2 regions of the Leifsonia sp. 10L418 genome follow, and region 2 is predicted to be linked to the other one. Evidence: predicted binding sites of a transcription regulator. Region 2 holds the regulator's gene; the other holds the start of a gene.
The links. The regulator LexA, encoded in region 2, represses DNA repair genes until DNA is damaged. The targets are predictions, from matches to a motif close to TCGAACANNTGTTCGA.
Positions count from the first base shown of each region.

Region 1: a site for LexA is predicted at 2,254-2,269, ahead of AC1DCF_RS08810 (HNH endonuclease signature motif containing protein). Genes of this name have one in related genera too.

Region 1 covers NZ_JBFTJN010000003.1:185,878-194,706, forward strand. The annotation lists gene AC1DCF_RS08805 (metal-dependent hydrolase) at 1-537, shown strand, start outside; gene AC1DCF_RS08810 (HNH endonuclease signature motif containing protein) at 673-2,190, opposite strand; gene AC1DCF_RS08815 (putative quinol monooxygenase) at 2,671-2,994, opposite strand; gene AC1DCF_RS08820 (ATP-binding cassette domain-containing protein) at 2,991-3,800, opposite strand; gene AC1DCF_RS08825 (ABC transporter permease) at 3,797-4,843, opposite strand; gene AC1DCF_RS08830 (substrate-binding domain-containing protein) at 4,944-6,047, opposite strand; gene AC1DCF_RS08835 (LacI family DNA-binding transcriptional regulator) at 6,165-7,217, shown strand; gene AC1DCF_RS08840 (PfkB family carbohydrate kinase) at 7,214-8,140, shown strand; gene AC1DCF_RS08845 (hypothetical protein) at 8,225-8,521, opposite strand; gene AC1DCF_RS08850 (NAD(P)-dependent alcohol dehydrogenase) at 8,726-8,829, shown strand, end outside.
Region 2 covers NZ_JBFTJN010000004.1:274,824-283,652, forward strand. The annotation lists gene AC1DCF_RS11500 (class I SAM-dependent methyltransferase) at 1-409, opposite strand, end outside; gene hflX (GTPase HflX) at 451-1,977, shown strand; gene AC1DCF_RS11510 (methylenetetrahydrofolate reductase) at 2,423-3,433, shown strand; gene metE (5-methyltetrahydropteroyltriglutamate--homocysteine S-methyltransferase) at 3,430-5,760, shown strand; gene lexA (transcriptional repressor LexA) at 5,844-6,548, opposite strand; gene AC1DCF_RS11525 (LysM peptidoglycan-binding domain-containing protein) at 6,862-7,215, shown strand; gene AC1DCF_RS11530 (histidinol-phosphate transaminase) at 7,322-8,416, shown strand; gene hisB (imidazoleglycerol-phosphate dehydratase HisB) at 8,426-8,829, shown strand, end outside.

The DNA of each region.
Region 1 (8,829 bases), on a different contig from region 2:
TCAGGTGGGCATCGCCACGGCACCCATTCACTGCTCTCCGCGATTCTGGTTCTCGGCACCGCGCTCTGGCTCGCTCAGTCGAGCTGGTATGCCGAGGACAGCACCGGAGCGGTCTTCGTCGGATCGGCCATCGCCGCCGCTGCGCTACTGGCATTCGCGGTGAAGGTGCTGACTGTCGTGCCGGGATGGTGCCAAGCCTGGGCGATCGGAGGCACGATCGCGGCGTTGATCAGCTGGCTGAGCCCGCACCAGTGGGAGTGGCTGCCACTCTGCATCGCCATCGGTTGGGCCGCACATCTCGCCGGCGACTTTCTGACCACCGGAGGGCTCCCGCTGTTCTGGCCGCTGAAAGTCAAGGCACCCCGATTGGTCACTCGGACTCCACTGCTCAAGGCCCTCTGGTCCAAAGGCGGGTACTTTGCCTTGCCGATTCTCGGCAACACAGGCTCCTGGCGGGAGTGGTGCTTGATGGTTCCACTGGGGATCTATGCGCTTGCCGGTGTCGGCCTCGAGGTGTGGCGAGTCGTTCAGCGCTAACGTTCCGGTGATCCCGTGAGCCGATCTCGGGAACGCGGTCGTCCCGGTGGTCGAGCCTGTCGAGACCCGGTGTGCCGATCTCGGGAACGCGGCCATCCCGGTGGTCGAGCCTGTCGAGACCCGGTGTGCCGATCGTTACCGGCCGAGTGTGGTGTGGGCGCGGTGCTGGTTGGCGGGGAGCCAGTCTCCGCCGAGTCCCATCCAGGGTGGTGCCTTGACCTGCACGGCCCCGTCGACGAGTTGGATCAGCCAGCCGGAGGTGTCGATCGTGTGGTGGTGGTACCAGCAGAGCGCGACACCGTTGTTGACATTCGTTGGGCCGCCGCGATACCAGGGGATGACGTGGTGCATCTCCGCCCAGTTCGGCGGGGAGAGGCAGCCGGGGATGACGCAGCCGCCGTCGCGGGCGAGGATCGCCCGGCGTTGCACCCGGGTGAAGAACCGTGTCGTCATGTCGAGTTGGAGGATTTCGCCGTTGGCGGCGAAGACGATCTTCTGCATCCCCCCGGCACAGACCAGGCGTTGAACGGTGCTGATCGACAGAGGCGCCTCGACGCCGTCGGCCCAGCCGACCCCGGTGCCATCGATCAGGTCGGTCGCATTCACGTGCACCATCACGGTCGGCGCCGCCCCGCCCATCGTCGGGGTGCCGGCGTCCCGCGCGGCGGCATCGAACACGCCGCGGAGGATGTCGGCGCACTTCTCGCCGCCGGTGCGGGTATCGAGCGCCTCGAACTGGTCGGCGCCGGGGATGACCTCGCCGGCGTCGATCCGGGCCTGCTCCTCGGCCTGCTGGGTGGCTTGTTCCTCGGCGGTCGGGAACCGGCCGGGCTCGGCCGGAACGGGCTGAGAATGAGCACTGAGATAGGTGTCGAAGATCCCGTTCATCACCCCGCGGAGTTCCGGGGTGACCCCACCGCGCAAGGGGTAGAGCCCGTCACGGAATTGGCCGAAGCCGACGGTGCTGCGCACCTCCATTGCGGTCCCGTCGGCCGGGGCGGTGCCGTCGGGGTCGAGGAGCGCCTTCCACTGCAGCACCTGCCCGCGGATCAGGTCGGCCGGGAACGCGAACCCCGCATTCGGCAGGCCCGCGTTCTCGGCCGTGACCGTGCCGGTCGCCGAGGCGACCAAACCGCGTTCGGCCGCATCGACGGCGTCCGGGGCGAGAAAGCTGGGTAGGTCGGTCAGGCCGGTGACGATCTGCTCGGCCGCGTCGACGCCGATGATCCCGGCGGTCAGCGCGTCGGCGACGACCGGGTAGCGCGGTGGCAGTGTCGCGCCGACGACCTGGGTGATCCGGGTCTTCGCGCCGAGCCTGACCCGGCGTTTCGCCTCCCGGGCGGAGACCCGGGTGACCATCGTGATCAGGTCGGTGCCGGTGGCACAGCCGCGCGTGCGGGCCAGAGACTCGTTCTGGGTTCTCGTGTCGGAGCGCGCGTCGACATCGGCGGCGAGGGCGACCCGGCCGGCATCAACCAGGCGGCCCACGGCCTCCATCGCCCCCAAGCTCCCGAGAACGTCATCGTCGGAGAGTAAATGGGGCTGAAGGTCGGCCATCACGTCGACCAGAAGCGCCTGAACCTGCGCCATGACCGCGGCCACCGGAGTGTCGGTGGTCGGGGTAATGATGAGGGAAACAGGCTCTGATTCCATGCTTCAATTCTCTCAAAATCAGAACTGGAATACGAGTTTTTCTCAGGATCAGTGGATAACTTTTCTAACATGTGTTCTGTGGAGGAGCAAGCTCGGAAACGTGAGGAGTGAGCCTCAGAACAGGGTGAGTTCAGAGGCCGGCTCGCGGGATCTCGACAGGCTCGATCACCGGGGCGCGTTCAGGCATCGGCTCGCGGGATCTCGACAAGCTCGATCACCGAGAGCAACGCAGAACAGGCCCGACTCCGAAGAGTCGAGCCTGTTCCCACTATCTCGAACTAGCAGTGTCGAGCTACGCCGTGCGACGTCGAGCTGCGACGAAGGCAAGTGCAGCGCCGAGCATCACCAGGATGCCCGCGGCGATTCCGCCGGTAGTCGAGTCGAAACCGGTCGAAGCAGGTCCCGAGCCCCGCACTGTCAGCGTGCACCGCGCTCTGCAGCACCACTACGCCGTGACAACCACTACGCCGCGACAACCACTCAGTTGAGCCCGCCGACTGCGCGCAAGAAGGTGAGCGTTGATCCGTCGCCGACGGTGAGTTTGTTGAGGGCCGCGTTGAACACGGCGCCCGCGTCGGCTGCGATATGGGTTTCAAACGCCGCTTGGTCACGATAGATCTCGTAGACGAAGAAGCAATCGGGCGCGTCGACTTTGCGATACACGTCGAAGACTAGATTGCCGGGCTCCGCACGAACTACGTCGGCGAATGCAGCGATCAACTTCTCGACTTCACCCCCGCGCCCCGGAACGGCCGCGAACTCTGCAGAGAGGGCGACCGTCCCGGTTGAAACTGGCGTGCTCACGCGCGCTGCGCCCCGGTCATAATGGCGACGGCATCCGTCATCGAGTGCGACTGCGGAGTGATTGTGGCCGCACGCTTGCCAAGACGCTGAATGTGGATGCGGTCGGCAACCTCGAACACGTTCGGCATGTTGTGGCTGATGAGAATGACCGGGATGCCTCGGTCGCGCAGTTTCTTGACCAGCTCCAGCACCTGGTTCGATTCCCGCACTCCGAGCGCAGCGGTCGGCTCGTCGAGCACGACGACCTTGGAACCGAATGCGGCGGCACGCGCCACAGCGACGGCCTGGCGCTGGCCGCCAGAAAGGTTCTCCACGGGAACGGTCACGTCCTGCAGCGTCGTGATTCCGAGTTCGTTGAGCTCGGCGCGAGCCCGTTGCCTCATACCCTTGGTGTCGACGATGCGGAACAGCGAGCCGAGAACACCTGCCTTGCGAATCTCGCGTCCGAGGTACAGGTTCGCGGCGACATCGAGCGCCGGCGAGACGGCGAGGTTCTGGTACACGGTCTCGATGCCGGCGGCGCGCGCGTCTTGCGGGCGCTTGAAGCTGACCCTCTGGCCTTCGAGGAAGAGCTCACCTTCGTCAGGGATCTCGGCCCCCGTCAGGCACTTGATGAGTGTCGACTTGCCTGCACCGTTATCTCCGATGATGGCGAGAACCTCGCCGCGGTAGAGCTCCAAGCTCACGCCATCGAGGCCGACGACTCGACCGAAGGTCTTGACGAGGCGCTTTGCTTGGAGGATGGGCGTGCGGGATTCTGTGGCCGCGGCATCGTCTGCCTGCTGGGTGGGCGTGCTGAGGGTCATTTGCGTACCTTTCGAATCCACTGGTCGACCGAGACCGCGACGACGATGAGCACACCGACGGCGAAGGTTTGCCAGAGCACGTCAAGCCCGGCGAGGGAGAGGCCGTTGCGGAACACGCCCACGATGAGCGCACCCAGCAGGGTGCCCCAGACGGTGCCGCGGCCACCGAACAGGCTGGTTCCTCCGATCACCACGGCGGTGATGGAGTCGAGATTGAGGTCGAGCCCGGCGTTCGGGGAAGCCGCATTGCTCCGGCCGATCTGAATCCACGCGCCGATGGCGAGGATCGCACCGGCGGCCAAGTACACGCTCATCAGCACTCGGTTCACACTGATGCCAGCGAGACGTGCTGCCTCTTTGTCGTCACCGACCGCGTAGACGTGACGCCCCCAGGCCGTTCGACCGAGAATGAAGGCGACGATGATGTAAACCGCGAGCATCAATACGACGCCGATTGTGAAGTTCACTCCTCCGACCTGGAAGGTCTCGCCCGTCCACGTGAGCAGCGCGGGCATCTCCGCGCCACGCACCGTGGCACCGGATGAGTAGAGAAGCGTGAGCGCCACGAAGATGTTGAGCGTTCCGAGGGTGACGATGAATGGTGGAAGACGGAATTTCGTCACCAGGAACCCGTTGAGGGCGCCGGCGCCGAGGGCGACGAGAAGGCCGGCGGCGAGCCCGAGGATGGCGGGCAGCCCCGCCTGTACGGTGCTCTGGGCGATGACCATGGAACTCAGCACCATGACGGCTCCGACGGAGAGGTCGATTCCGGCCGTCAAGATGATGAGGGTTTGTGCAATGGCCAGCGTGCCGACTACCGCGACCTGTTGGGTGATCAGCGAGAGGTTGGCCGGATTCAGGAAGCGCTCGTTGAGCAGCCCGAACACGATCACCGCGAGCACAAGGACGATGGCCGGGCTGATTGCCGGGTAGCGGTGCAGCGCATTTCGAACGCGGCTGAGGGGCGTCGTGCGGTCGAGGAACTCCTCGGCCAGATCAATCGCTGCGGTTTCTGGTGCAACCGCGCTGGTTTGTTGACTCACGTGAAAACTCCGATGGTTTCGTGCGGTGGTGGTGAGGCGGCGGGGATCGGGGACCGCGTGGGCGGCGCCCCGAACCCGCTTTACTCGTGGCGGGGCGTGGCTAGCCCCAGCAGATGGTCTGTGCTTCGGTCGAGTCGATCGAGTCGACGCCGGCCTGCGGGTCGTCGGTGACAAGAGCAACCCCGGTGTTGTAGAAGTCGAGGCCCTGGGTGACCTCCGGCTTGGTGCCGTTGGCGACGAGGTCGACGATCGCCTGCACACCGAGTTCTGCCATCTTCACCGGGTACTGCTGGCTCGTTGCGTTGATGATGCCTTCTTCAACCTGGCCGACGCCGGCACATCCGCCGTCGATCGACACCACGATCGCGTCGGTGATTCCCGCCGCCTTGAGCGCCTGGGATGCGCCGTAGGCGGCTGGCTCGTTGATCGTGTAAACGACGTTGATTTTCGGGTTCTTGCTGATGAGGTTCTCTGCGGCAGAACGGCCGCCGTCCTCAGCGCCCTGCGAGGCCGCATTGCCGACGATCTCGTACTCGCCGCCACTGTACTTTCCACTGTCGGCCTCATCGCCGTTCTTCGCGGGATCGGCAAGGTCGATGCCCATGCCGTCGAGGAAGCCCTGGTCGCGGTCGACGTCGACGGAGACGATCTTGTCGTCGAAGAGGTCGATCATGGCGATTGTTGCCTTCTCGCCGCCGAGCTTGGCTGCCGTCCACTCGCCGATGTACTGGCCGGCGAGGAAGTTGTCTGTGGCATAGGTGATGTCAACGGAGTCGGGGTTGGACGGCGCCGTGTCGAGCGCGATCACGTAGAGTCCGGCATCGCGTGCCTTGACGAGGGCGTCTTCGACACCAGGGCCGTTCGGAGTGATCAAGATTCCGGCGTCGCCCTTGGAGATGGCGTTCTCGATCGCCTGGATCTGTGTGTCCTCGTCCCCATCGGTCTTGCCGGCAGCGAGGGTGAGAGTGACTCCAGCCGATTTGGCCGCGGCCTTGGCGCCATCCTGCATGGCGACGAAGAAGGGGTTCGCCGTGGTCTTGACGATGAGCGAGACACCAACGGCGTCTGATCCGGCGTCGGCAGCGGCGCCGGCGGCCTCCGGGGTGCTTGAGGAACAAGCAGTGAAGGCGAGTGTTGCAATTGCCGTGATCGACCCGGCCGCGAGAAGGCGCTTGGCGAATCGATTGTTTGGTGTGCGATTCATCGGTGAATCTCTCCTTGGTTTGAAGGGAGTTCAACTCCCTGACAACGATGTCATAGGTAGTTCTATGTCATCGATACTGTTAGAGTCAAGTCCATTCAGCACATTGGAGACATAAACGTGACATCGTTGTCAAAACATCTTCCTGAGCCGCACCACACGCAGCCCCGGCCGACGATGAAACATGTCGCCGCCCTTGCCGGCGTGGGAATCAAGACGGTGTCGCGCGTGATCAACGGCGAGCCGAATGTCTCTGAGGCCACGATCGAGCGCGTCATGAAGGCAGCGACGAGCCTCAATTACCAGCCGGACCTGCACGCCGGAAACCTACGCAGGGCTGACGGGCGCACCAAAACACTGGGGCTGTTGGTCGGTAGCGTCGCGAACCCCTTCTCTGGTGCATTGCACCGCGCCGTCGAGGAAGCAGCACTCGCGCGCGGCATCGCGGTGTTCGCCTCCAGCCTCGACGACGACCCCGAGCGCGAGGAGTTGATGGTCGACGCCTTTCTGAGGCGGCGGGTTGACGGACTGATTCTCACGACCGTCTCCCGCAGCCAGGCCTATCTCCTGCCCGAACTGCGTCGGGGCACCCCTGTCGTCTTCGTCGACCGCGAGCCAGCCGGCGTCGAGGCCGATGTCGTGGCGAGTGACGGCGCGGCCGGTGCAGCGACCGCCACTCGGCATCTGCTTGAGCACGGGCACCGCCGCATTGCCTACCTCGGCGACCGCGTTGATATTCAAAGCGCCAAAGAGCGCCGCCGCGGCTTTCTCGAGGAGCTCGGCCGCGCGGGCGTCGCCACCTCAGACATCCCCGTGATCGACGGCCTGCACGATGAGGAGACGGCGCGCATCGCACTTCTCGCGCTGCTCGACTCGGCAACCCCTCCAACGGCGGTATTCAGCAGCCAGAACCTCGTCACGATCGGGGCGGTACGCGCGCTCCGCGAGCGGGGCCTGCAGCACCGTGTGGCAATTGTCGGCTTCGACGACATCCCGCTCGCCGATCTGCTCGAACCCGGCATCACTGTCGTCGCCCAGAACCCGCAGCGCATCGGCGAGCTCGCAGCGGAGCGCATCTTCGCGCGCCTCGATGGCGATGAGTCACCGGCACGCAACTACGCAGTGCCGACCCAACTCATCACCCGCGGGTCTGGGGAGATCACCCCGTCATGAGCGCCGTCTCCCCCACAGCCGCACACGTCGTCGTGATCGGCGACGCGCTGATCGATCGCATCGTCGACGGCGACGAGCGCCGGGACTTCGTTGGCGGAGCCGGGCTCAACGTCGCCGTCGGCCTCCGCACACTCGGAGTCACCACCACCCTTGTTGCGACGCTGGGGGCGGATGCCGACGGCACTCGCGTGCGGGAGCACCTCCGCGGCCACGGCGTAACGCTGCTCGCCTCTCCGGCCGCGCTGGGAACATCCGTCGCCCTGTCCGAGCGCGTCGACGGCGAGCCGCGATATGTCTTCAACAAGGCCGCCCAACAACGCGAAGTCACCTTCTCACCGGAGGTCTTGGCCGCCATTAACACCGCAACACTCGTCGTCGTCAGCTGCTTTCCCTTCGACAACCCCGCGCAATCCGCGTTACTCACTGCGAGCATTCTGCGACCAGAGGCTCGTCTGGTCCTTGACCCGAACCCACGCGCGGGCATGCTCAGCGACAGGGCGGCGTTCGTGAAGAACTTCGAGGCGTTGGCCGGCACGAGCCTCCTCACCAAGGTGGGTGACGAAGATGCGCAGTTGCTCTACAACTCCTCTCTGGCCGATCTGCGAGACCGGTTGATTGCCGCAGGAACACGAACGGTTCTCGCCACAGCTGGCCGCGACGGTGCAACGATCACGACATCAACCGGCATCACCGCTGCATCCGGAATCACCGAAATGCCCGGCGAGGTGATCGACACGATGGGGGCAGGCGACGCGACTCTCGCGGCAGCGGTCAGCGCCCTCGTTCACGACGGAATCCCGGCGCACGAGGAAGGCTGGGCTCGCCTGCTCGGACACTCCATGGATACCGCAGCAGCAACGTGCCGTGTCGAGGGCGCGCTCCTCCAGCCGCACCCCGGATCGCTGCCACAGGCGTCACACTAATCACCCAGCCCACCGCGAATTTTCGCGTACCAACGGAGCCGGGTGTCGGCGGCTCTGAGACCGCGACTACACCGTGCATACAACTCAGCCGACCGCATCCCCCGTGTCGAGGCTCCGCCAGAATGTCACTTCAGGCGCGGCCGTTGCGCCCGATCGCTCGAGCATGCCGCCTATCTCAGGACTCGCGTCGAAGAACCGCCGGAACGACTCTTCGTCCGGCCACTCGTCCACGACGAGGATCTCCTTGTCGTTTCCGTAGAAGCGGTGGGAAATGACACCGTGCTCCTTGGCCTTTGCGAGGATGCTCTGCATCGACGCGTCGTCTTCCTGCTCAACCTTGGTCGCATCCCCTGCGACTCTCATCGTCACTATGACGCTCATGTTGTCCTCCTAGACGCAAAGCCCAGGCAGGTCCCGAGCCCCGCGCTGTCAGCGTACGCCGCAGTCTCTCTCACCACTACGCGGCAACTCGGTGCGAAAGAATGCACAGTATTGGCAATACACAGCGAACACCGTACTTTCGGCCGATCCGATTCTGACCATTCCGCCGATACCCGGGGGCGACGCGGCGACGACCATCGAGGTATGACAATGACAACCAGCATCCGTCCCACGATGACCGCGGCCGTGTACCGGCACTTCGGCGCACCCGACGTTGTCCGCCTCGAGCAACTCGCCATCCCCACGCC
Region 2 (8,829 bases):
CGACCCGAATCGGTGGGTTCGACCAGATCGTGCGAAAAGTGAGGTCGGCCGGAACTTCCTTCGGCAGAACCGCGGTCACGTTGGTGAGTCCGAGTGCTGCGGCGTTGCGCCGCACGAGGTCGAGGGCGCGCTCGTTGACGTCGACAGCCCAGATGCGGGCGTCGGGGGAGGTCAACGCGAGGTGCAGGCTGATCGGCCCCCACCCGCATCCGATGTCAAGAAAATCGCCGTCGCTCGGGGGCGGGGGAGCGTTGTTCAGCAGAACCTGTGTGCCAGTATCGATGTGTTCCGGGCTGAAAACAGCGTTGGCCGTCGTCACCGTGTACTCACGGCCGGCGAGTTGCACAGAGATCTGCCGCAATTTGAGTTCGCTATCGGATGCAGACGAGAAATAGTGCTCTGGTGCCATAGTAGGAAACTATCGGAGTTCGAGGAACTAGGGTTAAAGCGATGACTGAATCCACTGCCCCACACGACGACGACGACGTAGTTGCGCGGGTGTTGGCCAGCGCTGACTCCCGGGCTTCCGGCTACTCGCTTTTCACCAGCGGAACCGCGCAGGCTCTGCAGGCCGACTCTGCCGACGGCGGATACGACGGCGAGCAGCTGGAGCGCGCCGACCGCAATGCGTTGCGGCGGGTTCCGGGACTCTCCACCGAACTTGAAGACGTCACAGAGGTCGAGTATCGCCAGCTGCGTCTCGAGAACGTCATTCTGATCGGTGTCTACACGCAGGGCACGATCGACGACGCCGAGAACTCCATGCGCGAGCTCGCCGCCCTTGCGGAGACGGCCGGAGCGACAGTGCTCGACGGCCTGATGCAGCGCCGGGCGAAGCCCGATCCCAGCACCTATTTCGGTAAGGGAAAGGTGCAGGAGCTCGCCGCGATTGTGCAGGCGATGGGCGCCGACACCGTGATCGCCGACACCGAGCTGGCGCCGAGCCAGCGACGCGCGCTCGAAGACGCGGTCAAGGTGAAGGTCATCGACCGCACCGCCGTCATCCTCGATATTTTCAGCCAGCACGCGAAGAGCCGGGAGGGCAAGGCGCAGGTCGAACTCGCCCAGCTCCAGTATCTGATGCCACGCCTCCGCGGCTGGGGCGACTCGATGTCCCGCCAGGCCGGTGGCCAGGTGGGTGGCACCGGAGCCGGTATGGGTTCCCGTGGCCCCGGTGAGACGAAGATCGAGCTGGACCGTCGTCGCATCCACACGCGCATGTCGAAGCTGCGCAAGCAGATGGTCGAGATGAAGCCGGCCCGTGAGGCCAAGCGGGCCAACCGCAAGCGCAACGCCGTGCCATCCGTTGCCATCGTCGGCTACACCAACGCCGGCAAATCGAGCCTGCTCAACCGCATCACCAATGCCGGAGTGCTGGTCGAGAATTCACTGTTCGCGACACTGGATGCGACGGTGCGCAAATCGACGACGGCTGACGGCCGCCTGTACACGCTCACCGACACCGTCGGATTTGTGCGCAACCTGCCCCACCAGCTGGTCGAGGCCTTCCGCTCGACGCTCGAAGAAGTTGCCGACTCCGACGTCATCGTGCACGTCGTCGACGGCTCGCACCCCGACCCCGCCAGCCAGCTCGCCACCGTGCGCGACGTCATCGGCGAGGTGGGGGCCCGCGAGATCCCTGAGATCGTGGTGTTCAACAAGAGCGACCTGGTCAGCGAAGACGACCGGCTGCTGCTGCGCGGCCTCGAACCGCGGGCGATCTTCGTGTCGGCCCGCAGCGGCGAAGGCATCGACGAGGTGCTCGCGGCGATCGCCGACCTCATCCCCACCCCGCAGGTCGAACTCGACCTGCTGATCCCCTACGAGCGTGGTGACCTGATCTCCGCCCTGCACCAGCACGGGCGGGTTCTCTCGACCGCATACGCCGAGACTGGAACCGAGGTCAAGGCGATGGTGAACCCCGACATTGCGCCGCAGTTTGCGGAATTCCGGGTCGTTCCCGCCGTCACCGCGTAACTTTCACGGGCTGACGTGGCGGCCTCGACGGGCCGTTACGTCAGCCGAGCGTGCACCCGAGCGTGCACCCGAGCGTGCACCTGAGCGCGCGTACCTGAGCACCGTCGACCCGACCGATGCGGCCACTGCGAGGGGCTGAGTCGCCGCCGACCCGCGACGGCGGCGACAACACGAATTGTGGCGACCGCGTGAAATATTCGGTCACAGTCGCAGCGCTCGGCGCTGCGTTTCTGACCTCCATTCGACGACCGCGTGAAACATTCGGTCACACTCATTTGGATCGGCTTTTCGGTTGTTAGAGTCGCTGCAATCGTTGCCGACCAGACCACTCTGATCGGCATGGAGCGACAGCCGAGCCCGGCACCCGCCCGCGACAAATCGCCAGCCCTGTGTTGGCGGTCCGCGGCTGCCCGGCTGCGGCAGCACCTATGCCAAATGAGGTTTCATGACTACGACGAAGGACCCAGACTGTCCTCGCCGCGTTCCGGTGTCGTTTGAGCTGTATCCGCCTCGAACGGATGCCGCAGCGACAGCACTGCACAGCACCATCGACAGGCTGGCTGCGGCCCGGCCCGAATTCATCTCGGTGACCTACGGGGCAAACGGATCGTCTCGCACCTCCTCCCTCGACGTGCTGAGTTACATCCTGCAGGCCACTGGCGTCGAGCCGATGGCACACCTCACCTGTGTCGGTTCCTCGCATGCCGAAGCCAACTACCTCATCCGTGAGTTTCTGGATGCCGGTGTGCGCAGCTTTCTGGCGCTGCGCGGGGACGCTCCGGAGGGCACACCGGAGGGGGAAGTGTTCCTCGGCGATTTGAAGAGCGCGGGGGAGCTCGTGCAGCTCATCCACCGCGTGCAGGCCGAGCGCGTGCCGTATCGCGAGGGCGTCATCCCCGGCCTGCCCGGCGCGCGGTCCGTCAGTTCGGAGCGCGACAAGGTGCGCGTCGCCGTCGCCGCGTTCCCCAACGGCCATCCCCGCTCCCGCTCGACCTCTCAGGACATCGACACACTCCTGGCCAAGCAGGCTGCCGGAGCGAACCTCGCGATCACTCAGCTGTTCTTCCACGCCGACCACTACTTGAGTTTCATCCAGCGGGCCAAGCAGGCGGGCGTCGAGTTCCCGATTCTGCCCGGCATCATGCCGGTCACCAGCCCCGCACGCCTCACCCGTATCCTGCAGCTGTCCGGCGAAGAGCTGCCCTCCGAGCTCTCGATCCAGCTTGAGATCGAGCCGACCGAGCAAGGCCAGCGCGAGATCGGCATCAGCCATGCGGCCAATCTGGCCCAGGAGCTCCTGGCCGGCGGGGCCCCGGGCCTGCACCTCTATGCGTTCAACCAGCACCGCACCGTGCTCTCGGTGCTCGACCGGGCCGGGGCACTCCCCGCCGACTACCAACCATTCGACAGCCAATCCACCGCAGTATCTGCCCTCACAGTCAAGGAACGAGCATGACAACCACTCCCGCATTCCCGACCGGCACCATCCTCGGTTACCCACGTATCGGTCGTCGCCGCGAGCTGAAGAAGGCCGTCGAAGCCTTCTGGGCCGGGCGCATCGATGAGGCTGAGCTGGAGGCCACCTCCGCCGGGCTCCGCGACGCCACCCGCGCGCGCCTCGTCGCTTTGGGTCTCGGCCAGGCCGACTCGTCGATCCCCGAGTCGTTCTCGTACTACGACCAGGTGCTGGATGCCGCGGTCACCGTTGGCGCCGTCCCCTCCCGGTTTTCCGCGCTCGTCGACTCAGACGGCCGGATCGACCTGGCCGGCTACTTCACGCTGGCGCGCGGCGAGGGCGACAACCTGCCGCTCGAAATGACGAAGTGGTTCGACTCGAACTACCACTACCTCGTGCCGGAAATCGGGCCGGAGACGAACTTCGTTCTCGCCAGCGACCGAATCGTGCGGGAATTCACGGAGGCCAAGGCCGCCGGCTACCTCACGAGGCCCGTCATCGTCGGCCCGGTCACGCTCCTCGCACTCAGCAAGCCCAGCGATGAGGCGCCGGCGGGCTTCGTGCCGCTGTCACGCCTCGACGACGTGCTGCCGGTCTACGCCACCCTGCTGCAGCGTCTCGCCGAGGCCGGCGCCGAATGGGTGCAGCTCGACGAGCCTGCCCTCGTCAGCGAGAGCATCGAGGTGCCGCGCGCCGAGCTTCTCGCCGCCGCCGAGCGTGCCTATGCCGTTCTCGGAACGCTCGAGCCGCGCCCCGCGATCTTCCTCGCCGCGCCCTATGGCAGCCTCGACGACGCTCTGCCGGTGCTGGCCGCGTCGCCCGTCGAAGCCATCGGCCTCGACCTCGTGCGCGGATCAGTGCCGAATGCCGTTCCCGGCCTGGCCGACAAGGTGCTCGTCGCCGGCGTGATCGACGGTCACAACATCTGGCGTGGCGACCTCGCCGCGGCCTTCGACACCGTCGGCGCCGTGGCGAAGCTCAGCCCGCGCGTGGCCGTGTCGACGTCGACGTCGCTGCTGCACGTGCCCCACGACGTGCAGGACGAATCCTCACTCGGCGACGATCTGACCAGCTGGCTCGCCTTCGCTGACCAGAAGGTGAATCAGGTGGCAACCCTGGCCCACGGCCTGACCGAAGGCAAATCGGCCATCCAGGCCGAACTCGAGGCGGCATCCGCTGCACTGGCCGCCCGGCTGGCTGCACCGGGTGTTCGCGACGGCGCCGTACGCGCCCGCACTGCCGGTCTGACCGAGGCCGACTTCAACCGGGGTGACTACGCCGCTCGCGCGGCCGCCCAGGAGGAGGCACTGGGCCTGCCGTTCTTGCCGACGACGACCATCGGTTCGTTCCCGCAGACCGGTGAGATCCGACGCGCCCGCGCCCAGCTGGGCAAGGGCGAGCTGACGGCCGACGAGTACACCGCGCTGATGCGCGCCGAGATCGCTCGCGTCGTCGACCTGCAGCACGAACTCGGACTCGACGTCCTCGTTCACGGCGAGCCAGAGCGCAACGACATGGTGCAGTACTTCGCCGAGAACCTCGACGGCTTCGCCGTCACCGAGAACGGATGGGTGCAGTCCTACGGCAGCCGGTGCACGCGCCCGTCGATCCTCTGGGGAGACGTGTCCCGACCGAAGCCGATCACCGTCGATTGGTCGGTCTACACGCAGTCGCTGACCGAGAAGCCCGTCAAGGGGATGTTGACCGGTCCGGTCACGATCCTGGCCTGGTCCTTCGTGCGTGACGACCAGCCGCTCGGTGAGACAGCTCGCCAGGTGGCGCTGGCCCTGCGCGACGAGATCGGCGACCTGGAGTCGGCGGGCATCACGATCGTTCAGGTCGATGAGCCGGCGCTGCGCGAGCTGCTTCCGCTCAAGAAGAAGGATCAGGCCGACTACCTGGACTGGTCGGTCGGGTCGTTCAAGCTGGCCACCGCCGGCGTCGCGGAGGTCACCCAGATCCACACCCACCTCTGCTACTCGGAGTTCGGCGTTGTGATCGAGGCGATTCGCAATCTCGATGCCGACGTGACGAGCATCGAAGCGGCCCGCTCGCGCATGGAGGTCGTCAGCGACATCCAGTCCAGCGGCTTCGATCACGGAATCGGCCCGGGCGTCTACGACATCCACTCGCCGCGTGTGCCGAGCGTCACCGAGGTGACCGAGTTGATCGAGCGGGCCCTGGAGTCGATTCCGGGGCGTCAGGTCTGGATCAACCCGGACTGCGGTCTCAAGACCCGTGGGTACGACGAGACGATCGAATCCCTGGCCAATATCGTGGAGGCCACGCAGATCGTGCGGGCGCGCGTGGAGGCCCCTGTTCGCTAGCTAGTTCTCTCGCGAAACTGCAATTGTCGGAGCCTGGTACGAGTTGAGGCTCCGACAATTGCTGTTTCGCGGGGATGGCAGGGCTAGACCGAGCGGAGTACCGCCACAATTTTGCCGAGGATTTCGGCGTGATCGCCCATGATGGGCTCGAAGTTGGTGTTGCGGGGGAGCAACCAGGTGTGGCCGTCACGCTGACGGAACACCTTGACTGTCGCTTCGTTGTCGAGCATGGCCGCGACGATCTCGCCGTTCTCCGCCGTCTTCTGCTGTCGTACGACCACCCAGTCGCCATCGCAGATGGCGGCGTCAATCATTGACTCACCGACGACCTTGAGCATGAAGAGGTCGCCCTTGCCCACGAGCTGGCGAGGAAGCGGGAAGATCTCATCGATCTGCTGGTCCGCGGTGATCGGGATGCCGGCGGCGATGCGACCGACAAGCGGAACCATCGCTGCGTCACCGATCTGCGCGTTCGACGCCGACGAATCGGCATCGCCGACCGAGTTGTCGTCGGTGGACTGCGGCAGCTCGATGAGGATTTCGAGTGCACGCGGACGGTTGGGGTCGCGACGCAGGTAGCCGCTCAACTCCAATTGGTTGAGCTGGTGAGTCACGCTCGAGAGCGAGGCGAGCCCGACGGCATCGCCGATCTCGCGCATGCTCGGCGGATAACCGCGGCTGCTGACCGAACGCGAGATCACGTCGAGAATTGCCAGTTGCTTCTCGCTCAGGCTCTTTCGGCGACGGGTGCCGCCGCGTTCGCGGGGGCCGCTTGTCTCTTTCGTCATGTCACTCGCTCCTCGTGCCGATGTTGTGCGTCTCAAACTGCGCCACTGCTCAGACCGCGCCGCTACTCCTGCGGCAGCGACGGCCGTTCCGTTCGAATGTCAGAGGTGTCTGGTTGTGTTCGATCCGTCAAGAAAAACTGTATCCCCGCACCCCGGGAAAACAAACACTTCTTCGAGTGTGTTGCCCGATTGTTTCGAAGAACAACCGTAAAGAGGCTTGATTCTTCGAACAATCGAATATATATTCGGAACATAGATTCGGATGCGACTCCCTTCCCCGGGAGCCGGACCCGTACTTACCAGGAGGTTCAACATGAGCACAGCAGTCAGCACGGCAGCTCCGCACGGCTCCATTGGCACCACCCGTCTGCGTCTGACCCGACGTGGTCGTATTGTTTTCAGCACGATGGCGGCACTCCCGCTCGTTGTCGGCGCCTTCGTCGTCACCATCAACGGGGGAGCGGCAATCGCTTCCAACGGCACCGGCGGTACGGCCACGTTCGACTACGTCACCGTCTCGGCCGGTCAGTCCCTCTGGCAGCTCGCCGAGACCATCGCCCCCGAAGCGGACCCGCGCGATGTCATCGCTGACATCGTCGCCCTCAACCAGCTTGACTCAGCCTCCGTCGAGCCCGGCCAGCGCCTCGCTCTTCCGGCCACCGACTAGTCAGCACCACCCCGGCTGCGCTGCCGGACCCGCCCGGCCCCTGCCCCGTGTTCTGGTGTCGGCATCTCGCCTTTGACGCCCACGGCGGCCCGGTAATATTGCTCGGGTGACCAGCCTCAATGACCTTCCCCTGCGCGACAATCTGCGCGGACTCGTTCCCTATGGTGCCCCGCAACTTCACGTTCCGGTGGCCCTCAACGTGAACGAGAACACGCATCTGATTCCCGAGGCTGTTGCTCACGACATCGTCGCCTCTCTCGCTCGCGCGATCCTGACCGTCAACCGGTACCCCGACCGCGAATTCACCGAGCTCCGCGAGAACCTCGCCGTCTACCTCGGTCACGGCCTCACCCCCGAGAACATCTGGGCGGCGAACGGCTCGAACGAAGTGATCCAGCAGGTACTGCAGGCGTTCGGCGGCCCCGGCCGCAGCGTGCTGGGATTCTCGCCGACCTATTCGATGTACCAGATTCTTGCCTCCGGCACCGGCACCGACTGGATTGCCGGAGAGCGGGATGCCGACTACGAGCTGTCCCCGGAGACCGCCGTCGAGTGGGTCACGAAGACCAACCCCTCGCTGGTCTTCCTGTGCTCACCGAATAACCCCACCGGCACGCCGCTCTCGCTGGAGACCATTGCCGCCGTCTACGACGCCACCGACGGCATCGTTCTCGTCGACGAGGCCTATGCCGAGTTCGCGGCCGACGGGGAGGCATCCGCTCTGACACTGCTCGAGGGGCGCCCGCGCCTGCTTGTCTCGCGGACCATGAGCAAGGCTTTCGCTTTCGCCGGCGCCCGCGTCGGCTACCTGGCGGCCGACCCGGCGGTGACGGATGCGATGCGCCTGGTTCGACTGCCGTACCACCTGTCGGCGCTGACGCAGGCCGCGGCGAACGCGGCGCTCGCGCACACGCCGGAGATGCTTTCGATGGTCGACGACATCCGGGTGCAGCGGGATCGCATCGTGACTGAGCTTCGGAACCTCGGTTACTCACCGCACCGCAGCGGCAGCAACTTCGTGCTGTTCGGTGGGGTCGACGACCCGAAAGCCACGTTCCAGGCGCTCCTCGACCAGGGCGTGCTGATCCGCGACATCGGCATCCCGAACCACCTGCGCGTGAGTGCGGGAACCGAAGCGGAGACGACAGCCTTCCTGAGCGCGCTGGCGGGCCTGCGTGTCGCGCCCGGCGCAGCCGAATAGGCTAGCGGTATGACTTCTTCCGCCGTGTCCACCGCCCCCCGCGTCGCGCAGATCACCCGCGCGACGAGCGAGTCGAGCATCGAGCTCAGCATCAACCTCGACGGCACGGGGGTCAGCGACATTCAGACGTCGGTTCCGTTCTACGACCACCTGCTCACGGCGTTCGCCAAGCACTCGTTGACCGACCTCACCGTGCGGGCCACCGGTGACGTCGAGATCGACGTGCACCACACCGTCGAAGACATCGGCATCGCGCTCGGTCAGGCGATCAAGCAGGCGCTCGGCGACAAGTCGGGCATCTCACGATACGGCGACGCCCTCGTTCCGCTCGACGAGGCGCTCGTGCAGGCCGTCGTCGACATCTCCGGTCGCCCCTACCTCGTGCACACGGGGGAGCCGGCCGGGTTCGAATT